DNA from 3 places in the Companilactobacillus muriivasis genome. Region 1 is predicted to be linked to each of the others. Evidence: predicted binding sites of a transcription regulator. Region 1 holds the regulator's gene; each other region holds the start of a gene.
What was found. Region 1 encodes LexA, which represses DNA repair genes until DNA is damaged. Its sites were predicted from a motif close to CNAACANNTGTTNG; they were not measured.
Positions count from the first base shown of each region.

Region 2: the regulator LexA is predicted to act here: its motif matches at 1,578-1,591, upstream of AAA923_RS06465 (ATP-dependent DNA helicase).
Region 3: the regulator LexA is predicted to act here: its motif matches at 4,051-4,064, upstream of AAA923_RS07655 (Y-family DNA polymerase).

Region 1 covers NZ_BTTQ01000001.1:246,946-252,215, reverse strand. Annotated here, with positions in the region: gene purC (phosphoribosylaminoimidazolesuccinocarboxamide synthase) at 1-295, opposite strand, end outside; gene purK (5-(carboxyamino)imidazole ribonucleotide synthase) at 300-1,430, opposite strand; gene purE (5-(carboxyamino)imidazole ribonucleotide mutase) at 1,423-1,905, opposite strand; gene AAA923_RS01310 (YneF family protein) at 2,145-2,366, opposite strand; gene AAA923_RS01305 (DUF896 domain-containing protein) at 2,429-2,671, opposite strand; gene lexA (transcriptional repressor LexA) at 2,767-3,390, shown strand; gene AAA923_RS01295 (phosphoglycerate dehydrogenase) at 3,664-4,833, opposite strand; gene serC (3-phosphoserine/phosphohydroxythreonine transaminase) at 4,833-5,270, opposite strand, start outside.
Region 2 covers NZ_BTTQ01000004.1:151,164-156,433, forward strand. Annotated here, with positions in the region: gene AAA923_RS06465 (ATP-dependent DNA helicase) at 1-1,488, opposite strand, end outside; gene AAA923_RS06470 (TetR/AcrR family transcriptional regulator) at 2,098-2,652, shown strand; gene AAA923_RS06475 (methyltransferase domain-containing protein) at 2,800-3,633, opposite strand; gene AAA923_RS06480 (SOS response-associated peptidase) at 3,640-4,206, opposite strand; gene AAA923_RS06485 (DUF805 domain-containing protein) at 4,423-4,845, opposite strand; gene AAA923_RS06490 (fluoride efflux transporter FluC) at 4,858-5,202, opposite strand; gene AAA923_RS06495 (fluoride efflux transporter FluC) at 5,199-5,270, opposite strand, start outside.
Region 3 covers NZ_BTTQ01000006.1:10,264-15,533, reverse strand. Annotated here, with positions in the region: gene AAA923_RS07680 (LCP family glycopolymer transferase) at 1-306, shown strand, start outside; gene AAA923_RS07675 (diguanylate cyclase domain-containing protein) at 485-1,351, shown strand; gene AAA923_RS07670 (hypothetical protein) at 1,363-1,515, shown strand; gene AAA923_RS07665 (glycosyltransferase family 2 protein) at 1,508-2,806, shown strand; gene AAA923_RS07660 (family 8 glycosyl hydrolase) at 2,822-3,988, shown strand; gene AAA923_RS07655 (Y-family DNA polymerase) at 4,103-5,270, shown strand, end outside.

The DNA.
Region 1 (5,270 bases):
CAGAGGTGATATTTCTCAAAACGACTTCCAATGGAAATACTTGAGTCTTCTTAACTAATTGTTCATGGTCAGAAAGGTTTTTAACTAAGTGTGTTTTGATACCATTTTCGATTAAATAATTAAAAACAATTTGTGAAATCTGGCAATCTAGAACACCTTTACCTGGTAAAATTTCTTTCTTCTTACCATTCAATGCTGTGGCTTGGTCTTTATAAACAATCAAAACTTCGTCGTCATTTTCTGCTTGGTAAACATTCTTAGCCTTACCTGTATAAAGCAACTTATCTTCTGTCATAAATTTACACATCCCAAATTGAATTATTTTCAATAACTTGTTTTGTAGCTTGTAAATCATCACTCAAAATCGTGATATGACCCATTTTGCGGTTATCCTTAACACTGTCCTTGCCATAATCGTGGAAATGCCATTCTGGATGTTCAGCTAATTCATTCTTAGCATTTTCCAAATGTTGTCCGAGCAAGTTGACCATTGCAGCAGGTTTCAACAATTCAATCTTGGGCATGGCTAAATTACAAACGCCACGGATATGAGCATCGAATTGTGAAATGTTGCAGGCTTCAATCGTCAAATGACCTGAATTATGTGGACGTGGAGCAATTTCATTAACGAAAACTTCGTCAGAGTCCGAAATGAAAAATTCGATACACATCGTTCCAACTAATTCGAGCTTATGAGCTAAGGTCTCACCAACTTGATAAATATGTTGTTCAGACTTTTCACTGATATCAGCTGGGCAAGTGCTAAGGTGCAAGATGTTGTGACGGTGAACATTTTCAATAACGGGAAAGATTGAGGTTTCACCACGACTGTTAGCAGAAACGATAACTGAAACTTCTTTTTTCAGATTGATCTTCTTTTCCAACATACATGGACCGTGCATCAATAACTTTTCAACGTCGGCGTAACAAACTTTTTCAGGATTCTCAATTAAAATCTGGCCTTTACCGTCATATCCACCACGAATTGTCTTCAAGATTACCGGAGCACCTAATTTTTCAACTCCACGATGATATTCAAATATATTAGTAATTTCAATATGTGGTACAACTTTGAAACCACTGTCTTCGATAAAGTTCTTTTCAGACACACGATTCTGAGTCGCTTTCAAAGCCTTAGTACCTTGTGGAACTTGGGTATATTTCTTAACTTCATTGATAGCATCCGCATCGACATTTTCAAATTCATAAGTCAAAACATCACATTGCTTAGCTAACTCAATTAATTTATCAAGATCATCGTATTCAGCGACAATTTGACCATCTGATACTTGGGCAGCAGAACAATTCTCTTGCGGATCCAAAATGATAACTTTATAACCCATCTCTTTAGCTGAAAATGACATCATCTGGCCTAATTGACCACCACCGATAATGCCGATTGTTGCTCCTGGCAGTAACGTTTTATCCAAGGTCTTTCCCACTTTCTACTGACTTATCGTGCATCGCTTGAACATATGCTGATAAATTATTTTGATAAGTTGGATTATTTAAAGCACAAATTTTTATAGCTAGAATAGCTGCATTTTTTGCACCAGCCTCACCGATTGAAACTGTCGCAACCGGTACACCAGCTGGCATTTGAACAATTGACAACAACGAATCCATTCCCTTTAAATACTTGGAAGGAACGGGAACACCGATGACTGGTAAAGTTGTTGAAGAGGCAATCATTCCTGGTAAATGAGCTGCACCTCCAGCTCCAGCTATGATAACTTGATAATTTTCATGTGCATGATTGGCGAAATCTAGCATCTCATGTGGCATCCGATGTGCCGAAATTACTTTCGTTTCAAAACTAACTCCCAGTTCATTCAAAACATCAATTGTGTTCTGCATGATCTTCAAATCAGAAATTGAACCCATAACTATTGCTACGTCGTGCATTACTTTTTCCACCTTTCTTGCTTTGGTATCCAAAGTTTATCAGGGATTGAAACTTCTTTCAATGATAAATACGCATTTTATTCATTTATTTTTGTCTATTGTTCGTATTTACCGTTTACATTTTGTATTTAATAATTATAAAAATATTAATAGTTCGTGTTTAGCTATCATTTTATTTTTTTAGACAAAAAAATAGGCGATACACATATAAATATATGTATATCGCCTAAATGACATAACTATTTGTTATTCTTTTGTGAATTCTTCATAGTATTCATTAATTGATTAAGCTTCTTTTGTGAAGGTTTTTGACCCATTTGCGCCATCATTTGTCTGATCATATCAGCACTGATTGGTGGATTGTCTTGGAAGTATTTCTTCATATACCATCTGGCAACGAAGAAACCACCAACTAATCCAACTAGCAAAGCTATAACGCCAACAACTATTGTGATTCCCATTTATGTTCTCACCCTTTCCATACAACTATTAATATTACAAAAAAAGTTAGACAATTGAAAGTCTAATCGTCACGTAATCCTTTTTTCCGTTGAATTTCTCGAACTTTTTCAGGAGTTACTTCATTTCCTGCTTTATCATAGACCTGTGTCATCTCTAATTGGGACTTAAATGCGGCACGGAAGTTCTTCAAGTATTCTTTACGTAATTGTGCCTGTTGATCTTCTTCTTCCTTAGTAATAGTACCGTTTTTAGCCTTATGAGCTAGTTCGTTAATTTTCTTGAGCAATTCTTCTTGTTCGTTCATTATTCCAATTCCCCTCGATACAATCGAACACTTGTTTGAAGTTGTATTCAAATTTTGATACAATCTATTTAAGATATTAACAATGAGGTGTTCTAATGTCAAAAGCTGAAGGCTCTAAACAGTCACAAATTTTACAATGTATTTATGATTATTTAGATGAACATGGATATCCGCCAACTGTTAGAGAAATTTGCGAAGCCGTAGATCTCTCTTCAACGTCAACGGTTCATGGTCACCTATCTCGTCTTGAGAAAAAAGGATTTATCCAAAGAGACCCTACAAAGCCCCGTGCTATTGAGCTTACTGGTGCTGGTCTTAATTCAATTGGTATCAAATCCAAACAAATTCCTATTTTAGGTGCCGTTGCTGCCGGTCAACCTATTACTGCTGAAAGAAATCCTGATGGATATTTCCCAATCCCACCTGACCTTACTCGTGAGTCTGGTGAATTATTTATGTTGGAAATTCACGGCGAAAGTATGATCAATGCCGGAATTTTTGATGGCGACCATGTTATTGTACACGAACAAAATTTTGCTAATAACGGTGAAATTATTATTGCCATGACTGAAGATATTGAAACTACATGTAAGAGATTCTATCAAGAAAATGGACATTACCGCCTACAACCTGAAAACGATACAATGGATCCAATTATTTTGGACAATGTTGAAATCATTGGTAAAGTTGTTGGATTATATCGTTCACAAATATTTTAAAAGGAAACCACTCGAATAAGGGTGGTTTTTTTGTTTTGCCGTCTCCAGGACTGAGAACATTCACCTGCTATGCGGACCGGCCCGAGCCACAGTACGGTCTCGAGCCTCGGTTTGAAGCCTTACCAAAACCCGGTAAGTCTCCAAACACGTCCGGTGGTGTAATGGCTGAAGCCATAACGCCACACCCACAGCTGGTGAATGTTCCCAGTCCTTCCGACTCTTTTATTGCTTATTATATAAACAATCATATTTAATAAATTGTAACTATAACCATTACTTATGTTTAATCACTCTTACCTTATAAACTTCCTTAATACTTTCCAACGCTGTTATTAAAGCATCTTGGTCCTTACCTTGCAAATCATCAACATCAATAATCGTATACGCGACTTTTTCTTTAGCGGCATTCGCCATATTTTCGATATTGATTTCTCGATTGGCAATTTGAGTACTGATTTGTCCGACCATGTTAGGAACATTTTGGTGAATTACGGTCACTCGGTACGCTGTTTCAAATGGTACTTGCATATTTGGTAAATTCACACAATGTGTTGTATCGCCTTCTTCAAGGTAATTCATCACGGTAGTAGCTCCCTGAACAGCTCCGTTTGTTTCCGCTTCTAACGTTGAGCCTCCAATATGGGGTGTGATTGTAATTCTTTTTTGATCAGCAATGATTGGCTCGCCAAAATCTGTACAGTAATGGCTGATTTTTTGACTGCGAATTGCTTTAACGGCTGCTTTATTATCGACAATGCCGATTCTTGAATAATTTAATAACACGGCACCATCTTTCATCTCAGTAATTTCTTTCGTACCTAACAAACCTATTGTTTCATTATTCTTAGGTACATGGACGGTGACAAAATCAGCACTCTTCACAGCATTTTTGATTGAATCCACTCTTTTAACGCGATTATTGATTCTCCATGCCGCATTGGCTGACAAATATGGATCATAACCAATTACTTTCATTCCTAACGCCAAGGCAGCGTTGGCAACTAATGAACCAACATTTCCTAAACCGATAACTGCTAAGCGTTTGCCTGCTAATTCAGTACCATTGAACTTAGTTTTATCCTTTTCAGTTCGTTGAGAAACATCAGCTTCGGTATGTTCGTCTGAATAATTATGAGCTTCAAAAAGATTTCTAGCTGTCGCAATCATTAATGAAATAACTAATTCTTTAACAGCGTTGGCATTACTTCCGGGAGTATTAAAAACGGCGATTCCTTGAGCTGTTGCGCGACCTAGTGGCACATTGTTGACCCCTGCTCCAGCACGGACGATAGCTTTCAAACTATCTGGCAAATCAGCTTGTAACAAATTTACCGAACGAATCAAGTATGCATCTGGTTCATCTGTTTGGTTAATTCCAAAATCAGTGGTAAAGGTATCTAAACCTGCCTGTGCGATTGCATTAAAAGTTTTTACTTCATACATTAGTGGAGCCCCCTGTAATCTTTTTCAAATTTAGTTAGAAAGTCGACCAATTTTTCGACTCCTTCATATGGCATTGCATTGTACAAACTGGCACGCATACCACCAACAGAACGATGACCTTTAATATTAACTAGACCATTGTCAGCTGCTTGAGCAACTAATTGCTGGTCAATTTCTGAGTTGCCTGTCACAAATACAACATTAGTTAATGAACGGTCAGCTTTGACAACTGGTGCTGTGAATAAATCTGAGTTATCTAGAAAATCATATAATAGTCCCGATTTTCGACGGTTGCGTCGTTCCATTTCAGCAATTCCACCTTGATTTTTTAACCATTGCAGAACTAGACCAGCTGCATAAATAGCAAAAACTGGTGGTGTATTAAACATTGATTCTTTATTAGCAAATAATTGATAATCAACCATGCTTGGCAAGTT
Region 2 (5,270 bases), on a different contig from region 1:
CAACGCACCGATTTTTACAAATGTCAGTGAATTGAAGAAGTAATCTTTCGTATCATCCAAAAAATCTGATGGCTTTTGTTCCGCCATCCAATCGCCCATAAAATCATTGAATTTACCCAAAGTATTGATCAACTTGTCAGGTGCATCCGCAGTGATTTTTTCCTCTTGATTATCTTCTTTTAAAACCTTTTTCATCTGTGTAAAAACTCGGCGAACTTTTTTCAATTGTTTCTGAAAATCTTCACTTGCTTTAGTATCGACAGCCCTAGCTTCCTTCAACAATTTAGCAATCGGAGCTTCAGTGATTTCAGCCGAATACATATCTCGAGAACGACTGACCAAATTATGAACTTCATCAATTAGGAAGAAATTATCCGTATCTTTTTCTACAAAGAAACGCTGCAAATACACTAATGGATCGAATAAATAATTGTAATCGCAGATAATTAAATCACAGAATAATGAGGCATCAAGCGAAAATTCAAACGGATCAACTGTATGTTTCTTGGCATATTTTTCAATTACCGACCTAGTTATGGCATCCTCGTTAGTCAATAAATCCGATAGCGCTGGTTTAAGTCGGTCATAATAGCCAATCATATAAGGATTTTCTTCAGGTGGAACGTCTTGTTCTTCTGGAAAACGAATTTTATCTTTAGCAGTCAAAGTAATACTTTTCAACTTCAATCCTTTACCCGCCATCAATTCAACTGTTTCTTCAGCAACATGCCGGGTACTCTGCTTAGCAGTTAAATAAAATAATCGTTGAACTTTTTCTTCTCCCATCGCCTTAATCGCTGGGAATAGTGTGGAAATAGTTTTACCAGTTCCAGTGGGTGCTTCAACAAAAAGCCTTTTCTCCAACAAAATCGACTTATACACAGCCGCAGCCATTTCATGCTGACCAGCTCGAAACTTATCAAATGGAAAAGGCATTTTTTTAATCGAATCATTTCGAGTTTTACGTAATTTAGCTCGTAGAGTAATCCAATATTCATATTCATTAATCAAGTCCTCGAAGAACTTGTCTAATTCCTCATGTCCGAGCGTTTGTTCATCTGTAGTAACTTCTTCATTGCTGACTTGAAAATACGTCAGCTGTAACGTTACGTGCTTTAATTCAGGATGTTCTTGCAACAGGATGTAGCCGTAGACTTTCACCTGTCCCCAATACAATTCCAACGTATTATCACTCAACTCATCATAAGGCTGATCAGATGTCTTAATTTCTTCAATCAAAGCTTTTTCCTTGGTCAAAGTTATCCCATCCGCTCGACCAGAAATAACATACTGATCATCATTCATTGTGACATCAGTTTTTAAATAAACTTCACTTTCATAATCTTCATTTTTAGAACGTACTTTTTGGAGTCGACGATGGATTCGGGCACCATTCAGAGCCGTATTCTGACTATTTTTTGATTCAACTAAATCGCCACTACGTAAAACAAACTCCACCAACTGGCGAATCCCAATCTTAGTCGTCATATACTTTCTCCCTTGCTTTAAAGTTAGCCGTCTACAGGGCTGAAAACATTTACCTGCTATGCGGACCGGTCCGAGCCAAAGAGCGGTCTCGAACCTCGGTTTGAAGCCTTACCAAAGACCGGTAAGTCTCCAAACTCGCCCGGTGGTGTAATGTCTAAAGCCATAACGCCACACCCACAGCTGGTAAATATTCTCAGCCCTTCCGACTAATTTATTTCATATTCTATTAATAGAATAATTCTGTTGATAATTTTTACTTTGATTTTTCTAACTTGATTTGAGATTAAAGAATAAAATAATATTACTTACCAATCTCATATCCCACAAAAACACTAGCCACGGGTTGCGAGGAATGGAGACCACAGGACGTATTTTGAGACTTGCTGGTTTTGCAAGGCTCAAAATCGAGGGTCGAAACCGTACTTTGGCTCGAGCCGGTCCCACAGCAGGCTCCATTCCTCGCAACCCGTGGCGGCATAAACCAAACAGCTAAATATCATTGTAAAACATGTGTTCGTTTTTGTCTTTAAACATTTTTTAACCAATGACGTTTTCATGAAAAAAATATATAATAAAAGGCACTGAACTATTTGGGGGGAATTAAATTCAATGTCATCTGATACTAAAAACGTCTTACGTGCTTCTCTTTGTGCCGCTCTACATCACAAACCTATTGATAAAATTACAATTAAAGACGTTGTTAGCGAATGTAATTTAACTCGACAAACTTTTTATAATCATTTTTCGGATATTTACGACCTAGTTGAGTACTCAGCGAGTCTAGTTGCCAAAGAAGTTCTAGACAACAAAGCTGATTACGATAATTGGCAAGAAGGATTTTATCAGGTCATGGTCCTGATAAAAGATAATCATCGTTTAGCAAAGAACGTTTATCTTTCAGTTTATCGCGACGTTATGCACAAGTATATCTATGAGGTTATCTACAAATACATCATCGAAATTGTGGAAAAACAGGCCATTGGCATGAATGTTGCCCAAAAGCATAAAAACTTTATCGCCCACTTTTATACCTTAGCTTTTATTTCACTAATTTTTGAATGGGTTAACAACGATATGAAAGAAGATCCTCAAGATATTGTTAATGAACTGGCCGTTTTGGTCCAAGGAGATTTTCAGAAGGCACTAACAAAATACGCAAAATAAATGAGTTGGATAAAAATAATCAGCTTTTAAACGCACGCCAAATAGGGACCGTAATCCAATTTTTGATTACGGTCCCTATTTGATTTATCGCCAAAAAATTATACTTTGACACAAATTTAGCGAATCTCGTACTCTTTCATAACACCGTTATGCTCTAATCTTACCTACTAAAATTGTTGAGCCAACAGTAATTTGCTTAACTTTATTCCAATCAATCAAACTGTTATCAACATTGAATAATAACGGTGTCATATTGATAAATGCCGTCCGTTCTTCATCAGAAACATCATAAGTCTTGGTTGCATCGATTTGATCAACCAAATCATAATGCTCTTCAAAATAATCCAAAACTTTCTTATTGTAATATTTCTCTTGTTTCAACTGGTCTTTAGCTTGTTCACGTAACTCCTGCACATGAAATTCATTGGGAATCACCTTCAAAACATAGCCACCTGGCTGCAAAATTCGATTGAATTCTTGATAGTTGGCTGGTGAAAAGATATCGACGATTCCATCAATACTCTGCTTTTGAATTGGCAAGTGAGCTAAATCTCCAATAAACCACTCGACCGGTGTGTTGGGGCCTTTGGCAGCTAGCTGAATTGAATCCTTTGAAATATCGAATGCTAAAACTTGGCGATCAGCTAATTCAGCAATCTTTTTTGAATAGTAGCCTTCACCACAACCGACATCCAAGATACTCTTCAAATTTAACTTTTCAATCAAGGCCAACATTTTTTCAGCGATATGGTCGTACATACCATGTTCCAAAATGAGATGGCGATTTTCAAAAGAAGCCAAATCATAATTTTTCTGTTGTTTATTATTCAAAACAAAATCGACAAACCCTTTTTTGGAAATATCAAAGTTATGGTTTTGTTCACAAACCAAGCTATTGCCCACGAGAACTAGTCTTTCTCCACAAATTGGACATTGAAAATATTTGTTACTATTACTAAACTTTTGAATTTTACTATTCATACGCACCTATTCTTCTGCTCGCGATATTAGCTGTGGCATTGCACTATTCAAAAAATTCTTTGCAAAGTCATCGCTATATATCCAAGCATTAATTTGATTTTTAGCCAATATTAACGGCATGCGGTCGTGAATCTCAATCATCGACTCATTGGGCTGTGTGGTAAATAAAATACTCTGTGCCACATCATCAAAATAATTATAACAACCTGCGATGAATAAAGTTTGCGGATCGTTACTAAAATTGAATTTATATTTCTGCTTAGCTTTACTCCACTCAAAGAATCCAGTCGTTGGATAGACACAACGGCGTTTCAAAAAGGAGTCCGCAAACATGGACTTTTGTTGAACTGTTTCTGAACGAGCATTGATAATCGATTGACCAGCTTTAAATCCAGGAAAGCCCCATTTCATCGCAACTACTTTGACTTGTCGCTCTCCTGCTACAATCAGCGCCGTTTCATCAGTCGGAAATACTTCACCAGTTTTAGGACTATAACCGGCATCAACAGCCAATTGATAGATGCGTTTAATCTCAGGATTTTTATCAGGTTGAAACATATAACGTCCGCACATAGCCTTTCACCTCACTAAAAGTATTACATAATTTATCTGTCTAAAACAAATGGAGCTGTAACACAACTATTTTTATCTTAAATATGCAGCATAAACGTGCAACAAAACATAGCTTTTTCCGCTTAAAACAAACAAGACTAGCAATCTAAAATCGGATTACTAGTCTTGTTCGCCTTAATGCTCGAAAGCTGACCATGTTTTGTCACACTCTCTATCTTATATTTGTTTAGGCCAGCGATTTCCAAAGTCACGTTGTGGCAAGCAAAGTAAGACTATCAGTCCAATTTCACCAACGAATGGTATCAATCCAACTAATACCCACCAACCACGTAATTTACGGTCATGCAACCGTCTGATCATAGCTGTGAAAATTGAAATCCAATAGTAACCTTGCGTAATTGCCATAGCCACGCCCACAATAGAACTCCAATAGAAGTCATCTACTGGCATTTTGGTAATTAGCCACGCTAACAAACTAACTATAACGCCCGCAACAATGGTCATTCCTAAGAATCCCCACCAAAAATCTTTGCGACTCATACGTTTTGCGCCAACGAATAAATCTTGGAAATATAATCTCGTTGAAGAAATTATTCCTGGGCGAAAACTTTCATTCCATACTGATTCTCTCATTTGCATATTAAATTTCTCCTAAATGTGGATACCAACGACGAATCCTAAGATTCCAAATACATATGTCAGGGTAAAGTACCAGAAGCAGCGCCATCCTTGATGCTGAAACCATAATTGACTCAACTCCATATTGAAAGTTCCATATGTGGTAAATCCTCCACAGAATCCAGTGCCTAGCAATAATAATATCGCACCATTCTGAATTTGTGCAGTGAAAATACCCAGAGCAATCGCTCCAGCAATATTTATCAATAGCGTTATGACGGGAAAATCAATCTTAATCTTAGATTGAATCAGCGTCAACTCATTGCGTAAGAAGGCTCCCACAGCGGCGCCACAACCAACAATCATAAAATTCATCATTTGTGTGACCCCTTTTCTTTCATATAATCATTGAATGCACTGGAAGCCGCCCAATAATTACCGAGTAA
Region 3 (5,270 bases), on a different contig from region 1:
GCTGTGCTAACAGCTTTAGTTTTGAAGAGTACATCAATGGCAACACTGTTGAATCAGGACTTTGTGGATTCATTATCGGACCAAACACAAACAGATATGACGTTTGAAGACTTCAAGAATATTACTCAGAAATACCATCTAGCTCGTAAGGAAATCAGCCAAACTCATTTGCAAGGCGAGAGTACTGAAATTGATGAGCAGTCGATGGAAGTTGTGGATCAATACGAATTGCAACGAGTAACTGATCAAATTCGCGACAACTTAGGACTTGATCCAGCTCCAACCGGAAATATTGAATACCGTTAAAAAAGAGATGTGATAATTTCACATCCCTTTTGTTTTATATAATTATTTTTTTACATGTAACCGTAATTGGAGAACATAAAAACATTTTTGAAAAGAATTACAAAAAATACGTACAATTATGTTAATTAATAAGTAGAATGATAAGGAAAGCTTATCATGAACATATTGGGGAAAGTAAATGAAAGAAAAAACTGTTGATAATCTAATTTTTATCGGTATGGTTTTAATCTTGGTCTATCAGTATACGTTGCTTTATTTGAGCGTAATTGATGGATCGTGGATAAATTTTCTAATAGTATCAGGAGTATTTATCCTGGGATTGGCACTTGGGCGAAGTACCTACATTATTTTGGGGAGTGTTTTGTCGTTTGTTAGTATGTGTGCTGGCGGATTTATGCTGGTATTGCCATATACTCGGGCACTGTACTTTTGGCCAGCTATTGCCTTATTGACGATTACACCGATGACGACTTATTGGATGTATCTGTTGTACCATCAGCTTTTGAAGCGTAAAGCTTTATCGCAAGAGTTGGAACAGCTGCAGCAAAATAAGCCTGATTTGGAGTTTGTAACTGGGGCTTTGAATGAACGTGCCTTGAATATTGCTGTGGCTCGAGAATTGAAGTTAGTTTTCTACCATGAAGACGATTATCGTTTTACTTTGACAATGGTTAAAGTTGATTTCTTGGAAAGTATTATTAATTTCTTGGGTAAACAACGATTCAACGAGTTGTTGCGGACAACGGCAGAACATTTAATGGGGATGTTATTTACAACGGACAGTCTTTATTATATTGGAACAGGTAGGTTTGTAATTCTCTCGCCAATGTTGGGGACAGATAACGCCCCAATCATGAAGAAAAAAATTAAGGACCACATTGATGACATTGCTGAAAAGTTTGGTTTAGCCCGTAATGCCTTGGTATTACGGATGGGACAAATTACGTACTCATCACAAGATAGGGTTAAGAACCGTAACGTTGAAGATACGCTGGCACAATTGGAGCGTAGCGCTGAGACCGATATTGTTAAAGAATACTTATAGGAAGTGATCAAATGGCATTAGGAAGTTTTGCATGGCTCTTTCCAGTTAGTTTGATCGTGACAATTGTGTTTGGCATCGTCGTTTTGGTATTGTCAATCTGTTGGTGGATAATCTTCAAGAAGACTATCCGCTGCTTCAATACGGAGGACAAACGTCATGATTGATTGGTTATATGTTATTGCAATTATTACGATTTGGCTGTCGATTGTTATGACCATCGTGACTCTTAGCGGCGGTGTTATCTTTATTTTTAAACACTTGCAACACACTGATATTGATAATTTGCCACCTTTGAAACGCTATCCGAAAGTAACACTTGTCGTACCTGCTCACAATGAGGAACTGGTTATTCAAGATACTGTTAAAGCTATTTTAAATTTGAACTATCCCAAAGATAGAGTTGAATTGTTGGTTTATGCCGATAATTGTAACGATGAAACGGCGAACCGAGTCCGAGAGTTAATGGCAATGTCGGTATATTTCAACAATAATTTTCGGGTGATTGAACGGACTGGTAGCGGTGGTAAAGCTGGAGTTTTAAATGATGCGCTGAAAGTCTCAACCGGTGAATATTTAGGCGTCTATGATGCTGATGCGGCGCCGGAAAAGAATGCGTTGTATTTCTTAATTCAAAAAGTTTTGGAAAATCCTGAGCGTTATGCGGCGGCCTTTGGTCGTAATAAGACCCGAAACTATCAACAGAACTTTTTGTCGCGTTGTATCAACTTGGAAATTGTTAATACGCAAAGAATTCAACATACCGGTTTATGGCAGTTATTCAAGATTGGTCGAATTCCTGGTACCAACTTTATTATTAACAAAAAAATTGTTCAGTCGATCGGTGGCTGGAATAATGGTGCTTTGACTGAGGATACTGCGATTTCCTTTAGTTTGATGCGTGAGGGTAAGTTGATTGCATTAGCTCACAGAGCAGAAGCTTTTCAACAGGAACCGGAAACGTTATTTGCTTACTATAATCAGCGGAAACGTTGGGCTCGTGGGAATTACGAAGTTATTTTGGATAATATGAAACATTTATTTGATAAAACACCTTGGCGGATTAAATTGGAAGTTGGGTACTATCTGTGTACCTTCTTTTGGTTCAATGCGGCTATCATAATTTCAAATGTGATTTTCTTGATCAATATTGGCTTGGGTGGCATTCGGACAATTTTTCCACAGATGCATCAATTAGTCTCACTTGGGGCACCATTGTCAGTATTATTCATGATTAATTGGTTGTTGATGTTCTTCTTGTATTTGTTGCAAATGAACATTGCTTTGGCCAGCGATTATGGTCAGGCAACGGTAACAAACTTTTTCTACACATTAATTTCGTACTTTACGTATGCGCAACTCTTTGTATTCGTCTCAATTGTGGCAATTTATGACATGTTGCGGGACAAACTTACTGGGAAAAAGCAGACTAAGTGGTATAAGACTCAGAGATTCTGATGGGAGACTGGCAAAATGAAACGTCATAAGTATCAATGGATGATTAGTGGTCTAATTCTTTTGGTCGCGTTTGCGATTGGTATAGCAGTTTATAATACTTATTCGCCTAGAAGCACTTCCAGCGTTAGTACCGCAGTCGTTAAAAGCCACTATAAGATTTGGAAGAAAGCCTATTTACGAGGCAATCAGCAGCAAAAATTTGTCAAAACTAATAATAAGGGTTCCAAAGACCAGACACTTTCTGAAGCTCAGGGTTATGGGATGTTAATTACAGTTATGGCGGCTCAACAAGGTTTTGGCAGTCAGAAAACATTTAACCAGTTGACTCGCTACTATGTACGTCATCAAATTAGTTCTGATAATCCATTGATGGCTTGGCGTCAAAATCATAAGGGAATTGTTATGACTAGCACGAAGGAAGAGAAAACTAGTGCTACTGATGGTGATTTAGATATTGCTTATGCTTTGATTTTGGCAGATGAGCGTTGGGGCAGTAAGGGTGAAGTTAAGTACAATCGTTTAGCTGATAAGTTATTGGCTGCAATTAAGAAAAAAGAAATCAATCCCACAACCAAATTGCCAAAAGTTGGCGACTGGGCAACTGGTCAAAAATCTGCAACTTTAGTCCGGACGTCAGATTTAATGACCGCGTATTTCCGTAAATTTGCCAGCTATACCAATGACGGTAGTTGGACGAAGGTGGCTCAAAATAGTCAGATAGTTTTGAAGAAATTAAGTGATCAACAGGCGACTGGCTTGATGGCTGATTTTGTAACAATCACCGGTACAAAGCTGAAGACTGGTAAGATTGGCACCAAAGAAGTGGCTTCAGAACATGACAATCAATATGGATTCAATGCCTGTCGTGTTCCTTGGCGTGTGGCATATGATTATCAGATATACCACAGTCAAAGTAGCAAGAGAATTGTTAAGAAGATGTGTAGATTTTTCGCTGATCAGAAAAAAATTACAGCTATTTATAAATTAAATGGCGAACCAGTTGAAAAATATACGAATGATGCTTTCACAACACCAGTAGCTTATGCGGGTCAAGTGGTTGCTAATCCAGAGTTAAAAGCACGTTATGCTCAAATATTGACGGGGAAGATGTCGACCAAGGACTACTATCCTGCAACAATTCAAATGGCAACACTCTTGGCAAGTAGCAGCATTGGAAAATAATTAATCAGGGGACACTGCATGTGTCCTTTTTTTAATACCCTAAAATTAGTTATTGACAAAATAGAACACATGTTCGTATAATGAACTTGCAAGCAAAACAGGAGGCATAAAGCGATGGATTACAGCAAAGAACCACATGGTGTTTTCTTCTTGATTGATAATAAATCGTTTTATGCCAGTGTTGAGGCGACTATGAGGGGTCTCAATCCTCTGAAAGAATTATTAGTTGTAATGAGTGAAGCTGACAACACCAATGGCGGCTTGGTACTTGCTACTTCACCGATGGCTAAGAAAATCTTTCATCTTCAAGCTAATGTTTCCCGTCAACGTAACCTACCACAAGATCCTCGGTTAATTGTTGTTCCACCGCGGATGAATCTCTATATCAAACGTAACTTACAGATAAATAATATCTTTCGAGAATTTGCGGCTGAATGTGATGTTTGGCCATACTCAATCGATGAGTCAATTCTGGATATGACGAAGTCTTGGCACTTATTCGGCAACAGTCCTAGAGAAGTAGCACGGCTAATTCAAAAGACCATTCGCAAACGTTTGGGCTTGTATACCACGGTGGGTATCGGTGACAACCCAGTTCAAGCAAAGATTGCCCTAGATATTTATGCCAAGCATGACCCTGAATTAATGGGTGAAATTCATTACGAAACAGTTCCTGAAAAAATTTGGACTATCAAAAATATGACAGATGTCTGGAGTATTGCTAGTCGAACTGAGAAACGACTCAATCGTTTAGGAATCCATACTATGAAAGAATTAGCTCTAGCCAATCCCTTTTATCTGAAGCAAGAATTAGGTTTAATTGGTGAACAAATTTTTGCGATTGCCTGGGGAATTGATCGAACACGCTTGTCAGACAATATTGCCCCGAAGAATCACAGTATTGGTAATTCACAAGTTTTGCCAAGAGACTATTTCCAAAAATCTGAGATTGAAACGGTCATCAAGGAGATGGGCCAACAGGTGGCTTCACGCTTGCGACATCATCACAAGCAGACGGGCTGTTTATATTTGAGCGTGACATATGCCTATGCAGCACGTGTTGAGGGTGAACGTGGCGGTTTCAGCGTTGCCAGTAATTTAAATCATACCGATAATGATCGTGATATAGCAGAAGTTTTGATTGCTTTATTTGAGAACTATTGGCAAGGACAACCAGTCCGTAATTTGGCAGTGTATACGTCTAAACTGGTCAATAAAGAAGCCCAACAACTGAATTTCTTCACGCCTGTTAAGCAGCAATGCCAAGCAGAAGACAAAATGT